2 linked regions of the Sporosarcina pasteurii genome follow. The protein of the gene in region 1 binds, or shares a complex with, the protein of each later gene. Links are inferred from orthologs where the notes say so. Each region holds a gene or a part of one and is shown on either strand. Other genes may lie near its edges. The genes, in order: trxA and trxB.

Region 1 (3,133 bases):
TGCAGCTGCAAAAAAAGTTTCAGCAGGCGGAGAAGTTGTTGGGGTACTACTAGGCGATTCCGTTCAATCACTTGGGGCAGAAATGATTCAATACGGTGCAGACCGTGTTGTAACGGTTGAGCATGAAAAATTGAAACAATATACTTCAGATGGCTACAGCCAAGGATTCATGGCGGTTTGCGAACAAGAGAATCCAGAAGCAATTGTTTTTGGTCATACAGCATTAGGAAAAGATTTATCTCCTAAAATTGCTAGTAAACTAGCAGCTGGCCTCATTTCAGATGTAACTGAAATTGAAGGAGAAGACGATGATGCTTTATTCATCCGTCCAATTTATTCCGGGAAAGCATTTGAAAAAGTAAAGCATAAAGAAGGGCTTCTGTTCATAACAGTACGTCCGAATAACATTGCGGCCTTGGAAAAAGATGAAAGTCGTAGCGGTGACGTTACTTCTGTTGATGTGGATGTAAAAGATTTACGTACAATTATTTCTGAAGTTGTTCGTAAAGCCACTGAAGGCGTTGACATGTCAGAAGCGAAAGTCGTTGTTGCTGGTGGGCGTGGTGTGCGAAGTGCAGATGGCTTTAAGCCACTACAAGAACTTGCGGACCTATTAGGTGGTGCAATTGGTGCATCACGTGGTGCATGTGACGCAGATTACTGTGACTATTCACTACAAATCGGTCAAACAGGTAAAGTTATTACGCCAGATCTTTACATCGGTGCTGGAATTTCTGGTGCTATCCAACATATGGCAGGGATGTCAAACTCCAAAGTGATTGTCGCCATAAACAAAGACCCAGAAGCGGAAATCTTCAAAGTTGCGGATTACGGCATCGTAGGGGACTTATTCGAAGTCATTCCAATGATGATTGAAGAAGTTAAGAAATTAAAGGTTCATGCATAAATCATTAATCGAAAAGGGGAGTCTTCTATGTAGAGGACTTTCTTTTTTATTATCATATTGCGGAGGTGTGATTCAACTGTGTACTTGGCATACTGGGGGATTGATAGAGCTGCTTTTGTCACGTAAAGCATGATGATTCGAATATAGTAGGGACAGGATTAGTGAATAGGCATATTTTTCGCGGCTTATTTTTGAGCATGTTACAATACAGAAGAGTTGTAAATCAAAGGAGGAAGATTTGAAATGGCAATTATTAATGCGACAGACAAAGACTTTGCAGAACACATTGCAGAAGGTGTTGTACTTGTTGATTTTTGGGCACCTTGGTGCGGACCTTGTAAAATGATTGCTCCAGTATTAGAGGAGCTTGACGGTGAAATCGAAGGGAAAGCGAAAATTGTAAAAGTTGACGTAGACGATAACCAAGAAACTGCTGGTAAATTCGGAATTATGTCAATTCCTACACTTGTTCTTTTCAAAGATGGCGAAATGGTTGAAAAAGTTGTTGGTTTCCAACCTAAAGATGCACTCGCACAATTAATTGAAAAGCACGCATAATTTCAGCGGTAAGAGAATGCGTTGCTAGCAATAAAGATACATTAAATGTCTGTTTTTTCAAGTCGCCGGGGCCATTTTAAGGACCCCGGCTTTTTATATCTAGTTTCGAGCATCAGATGAACGAAGGCGCACTTTTCCTTAGGAAGTCGCCTTTTTAAATGGATTTTCTCGTTTGATTGGCTTATGCTAGTCACATCGAAGCATGTGCTCTATGCTTGAATGAGTAGGTGATAAAAATGAATGATTTAATAAAAGAGAAGTTAGCGATTTTACCCGATCATCCCGGATGCTACTTAATGAAAGACCGTCAAGGGACTGTCATTTACGTCGGGAAAGCGAAAGTGTTGAGGCAGCGCGTTCGCAGCTACTTTACAGGCAGCCATGATGGGAAAACGCAAAGACTCGTAAGTGAAATTGTTGATTTTGAAACGATTATTACGTCTTCAGATATTGAAGCGCTTATTTTAGAATTAAATTTAATTAAACAATATGATCCGAAATATAACGTCATGTTGAAGGATGATAAATCGTATCCTTACTTAAAGATTACAGCTGAACGTCATCCAAGATTAATCATTACGAGACGTGTGAAAAATGACAAAGGAAAATACTTTGGTCCTTATCCAAACGCATATGCGGCGGGTGAGACGAAGAAGTTATTGGACCGAATTTACCCATATCGTAAATGCCAAACATTACCGACCAGGTCATGTCTGTACTATCACCTAGGACAATGTTTAGCACCTTGTATTCATGAGGTAGAGGAAGAGACGTACAAAGAAATGATTGCAAACATCACTCGTTTTTTAAACGGCGGGTATAAAAGCGTGAAAAAAGAATTGACGGAAAAAATGAATGAGGCAGCGGAATCATTAGAGTTCGAACGGGCAAAAGAGTACCGTGACCAAATCACGAATATCGAAATGGTAATGGAAAAACAAACGATGACGATGAATGACTTTACTGACCGAGATATTTTTGGCTATGCGGTCGATAAGGGCTGGATGTGTGTCCAAGTATTTTTTGTCCGTCAAGGTAAGCTGATTGAGCGAGATGTCTCAATTTTTCCTTTATATAAAGATCCAGAAGAAGAATTATTAACGTTTATCGGACAGTTTTATGGTAAGTCAGACCACTTAATTCCGAAAGAAATATTATTACCTCCCGATGTGGATGCAGAAGTTGTAAAGCAATTATTAAGCGTACAAGTATTTATTCCACAAAGAGGGAAAAAGAAAGACCTCGTACAGTTGGCGATGAAAAATGCACGAATTTCATTGTCTGAGAAGTTCCAACTAATCGAACGGCAAGAACAGCGAACAGTTGGTGCTTGTGAGGAACTTGGCGAAGCGATGAACATTGCTGTTCCGCATCGTATTGAGGCATTTGACAACTCTCATACGCACGGTGTGGATCCTGTTTCGGCAATGGTTTCTTTTATTGACGGTAAGCCGAATCGTAAAGATTACCGTAAGTATAAAACGAAAACCGCCGCGATGCACGATGATTATGGTGCGATGCGTGAAGTTGTGAGAAGGCGATATGTGCGTGTTTTAAAAGAAGATTTACCGTTGCCTGATTTGGTAATAATTGATGGCGGAAAAGGTCAAATGGAAGTGGCACGGGAAGTCATTGAAGATGAATTAGGCTTATCGATTCCGATTGCTG
Region 2 (3,104 bases), 1.7 Mb from region 1 along the record:
GTCGGGAAAAAGAAGGAAGCAAATGATGTGCTGCATGATGTGTTAGAGCAGAACAAAGGTAATCTCCATGCATTATGTAATCTTGCAGTGTTTTATTATTACGAAAAAAATGAGGAGCAATTGGCAGGGCTTCTAGAATTACTGTTGAAATTAAAGCCATACTTAGTGGAGCACCGATATAAATTAGGTGCGACATTTGCGCTTGTTGGGAAGCATAAAGAGGCATTTTCTTTGTTACGTCAACTTCAAAAGCAAGGGTTTGAAGGAGATGCAGGTTTTTACTTCTGGCTATCTCACTCCGCATATTTAATGGGGCATGAAAACATTGCTAGGAAGGCATACGCAACACTGCTCGAAATGGATCCCACAAAAGAAGGGTATGAGCCTTGGCGAGACATTGAAAAAGAGTTGTCTCCTGATTCAGTGGAACACGATCGACAGTTTTTGCTTAATAAAATTCAAAACCAATATCGTAGTGAGAGAATGCTTGGATTTTATTTGCTTGGAAAATCGGCACATAAACAAGAGATACTTTCACATCCTTCTTATATAAAGATTGAAGAATTAAGTGAAGTTGAAAAGTTGTTTTTAGCGAGCGGGATTCGTAATGAGTTATTACCTGAAGGGGCTTTCGAAAAAGCTTTTACTCGTGCCCTTGAAACGACAGAGCTATTGTATGAACAATACGGGCCATTGGATTATGAATCGACTCATCTATTTCAAATGTGGTTTACACTTTGTGAAAAGGCAATCAGTGTTTCGTATGAATTTCCGAATCCAGCTGCACTCGCATCTGCCGCTGATTATATGTTTCAATCCGCGAGATATTCCGGTGTGACAAAAATTGGGATGGCGAAAAAGTATGGGGTTTCAACACCGACTTTGACGAAATATGTCAATGAACTCATTGAGTTTTTACCGCATTTAAATGGTTAATCGCATAAAAGTTCTCATCGGGGAGCACTTGGGTGGTTGTAAGCATCAAAGTTGAATGGTTATCTTGAATCTTATAAGATTTGAGTAGATTGAACCTTGTGAGGAGGAAATTCACATGACTACGGAAAAAGTTTATGACGTAATAATTGTAGGGGCTGGCCCTGCTGGTTTAACAGCGGCAGTTTATACTTCGCGTGCAAACCTTTCGACATTAATGATTGAAAGAGGCGCGCCAGGTGGGCAAATGGCAACGACTGAAGATATTGAAAACTATCCAGGATTTGATCATATACTCGGTCCAGATTTATCTGTTAAAATGTTTGAGCACGCACGTAAATTTGGTGCAGAATACGCTTTTGGTGATGTCTCGGATGTCCAAGACGGCGAAGACTATAAAACAATTTTCGTAGGAGAACAGCAGTATAAAGCACGTACAATCATTATTACTACGGGTGCAGAATATAGAAAAATCGGCATTCCAGGTGAAGAAGAACTTACAGGAAGCGGCGTAAGTTACTGTGCAGTATGTGACGGTGCATTTTTCCGAGACAAGGAAATTATTGTTGTTGGCGGAGGGGACTCAGCAGTTGAAGAAGGCGCTTATTTAACGCGCTTCGCGAAAAAGGTTACGATTATTCACCGTCGTGACGAGCTGCGTGCACAAAAAATCCTTCAGGAACGTGCTTTTGCGAATGAAAAAATGGACTTCATTTGGAATACGACTGTTAAAGAAGTCAATGGAAAAGATGGGAAAATTGACTCGGTTACACTTGTCTCCACTGAAGATGGTTCAGAGCGAGAGTTTAAAACAGAAGGTATGTTTGTCTATGTCGGACTAGATCCGCTGACAGCTCCGTTTAAACATTTGGGTATTCTCGATGAAAATGGGTATATCCAGACGAATGACATTATGGAAACAAAAGTGCCAGGCATTTATGCGGCAGGAGATGTTCGTGAAAAATTACTACGACAAATCGTTACTGCAACAGGCGATGGCAGTATTGCAGCGCAGGCCGTTCAACAATACATTGAAAAACTAAATGATCAATCTACAATTGAAGCTTAAGGCAAATTAATATACCTTTAATGTGGTTGTAACACGAATGCAATATCAAAAGGATATACTGATAAGGAAATATCAATTGACCCCCCTTTTGATATAGAATGATTTGAGCCATCTTCTGTTTTGTCACAGAAGATGGCTTTTTTTAATGAAAAATTTTATAAATCACATAATAACTAAGGTACGTTTAAAATAAACGAATTAAAATTATGCCTTTCAAATGACGAATGTCGGTGAAGATATGTATAATAGAAGGTAGCGTATATAGAAATGGTGATAGAACGATGCAACGAATCGCAAATTTATTAGTGTTAAAAGATAATCATGTTTTATTGTTAAAAAAACCACGCCGAGGATGGTATGTGGCACCAGGTGGAAAAGTAGACCCAGGTGAATCGATATATGAAGCTGCTGTGAGGGAATTTACAGAGGAAACAGGAACGACGCCAGTCAATCCTCATTTAAAAGGAACTTACACAATGGTCATTAAGGATGAGAAAGAGCAGATGGTAAAAGATGAGTGGATGCTTTTTACGTTTATTGCATATGATTTATCAGGCACACCGTTTAAAACTACGATAGAAGGTGAATTGGAATGGCATCCTGTGGAAAGTTTAAAAACCCTTCCAATGGCTGAAGGCGATCGAACAAACTTATTGTTTGCTGTTTCAAACGAAGGCATGCAGTACGGAACGTTTACGTACACAGAGCAATTTCAATTATTAAAAGAGACCATTCAAAACTCCGAGGAAGGATGATGGGATTGGCAGAAGTGAAAAATTATAACGATGATGTAGAATTGGTCATTATTACTGGGATGTCGGGTGCAGGAAAAACAGTTGCGATGCAAAGTTTTGAAGATTTAGGATTTTATTGTATTGACAATTTACCTCCCGAGTTACTTGTAACATTTCTAGACTTAATGATGAAATCTGAAAATAAAATGAGGCGGATTGCAGCTGTTATGGATACACGCGGCGGAGATTTATTTGACTCGCTCATTGGTGCACTCGATGAATTAAGCCGAACGAACGGTGTATCTTGGCGTATTTTATTTTTAGATGCCGATGACGAAACGCTTGTCAGACGTTATAAAGAAAGTAGA

The links.
Region 2: the proteins of trxA (region 1) and trxB are in contact, whole or in part, in a crystal structure (PDB 1F6M), measured with the Escherichia coli proteins. The link is inferred for Sporosarcina pasteurii from one-to-one orthologs.

The regions. Positions count from the first base shown.
Region 1 is NZ_CP160452.1:947,810-950,942, forward strand. The notes cover bases 13-2,807. They hold trxA (thioredoxin), read left to right. Parts: upstream 13-1,150; coding sequence 1,151-1,465; downstream 1,466-2,807. Other genes in these bases: AB1H92_RS04300 (electron transfer flavoprotein subunit alpha/FixB family protein), read left to right, coding at 13-907; uvrC (excinuclease ABC subunit UvrC), read left to right, coding at 1,702-2,807. Also shown: more of AB1H92_RS04300, read left to right, coding at 1-12; more of uvrC, read left to right, coding at 2,808-3,133. UniProt on the Escherichia coli protein: Participates in various redox reactions through the reversible oxidation of its active center dithiol to a disulfide and catalyzes dithiol-disulfide exchange reactions.
Region 2 is NZ_CP160452.1:2,664,020-2,667,123, reverse strand. The notes cover bases 261-3,026. They hold trxB (thioredoxin-disulfide reductase), read left to right. Parts: upstream 261-1,051; coding sequence 1,052-2,002; downstream 2,003-3,026. Other genes in these bases: rapZ (RNase adapter RapZ), read left to right, coding at 2,772-3,026; AB1H92_RS12795 (8-oxo-dGTP diphosphatase), read left to right, coding at 2,284-2,757; AB1H92_RS12805 (lipopolysaccharide assembly protein LapB), read left to right, coding at 261-936. Outside these bases: more of AB1H92_RS12805, read left to right, coding at 1-260; more of rapZ, read left to right, coding at 3,027-3,104.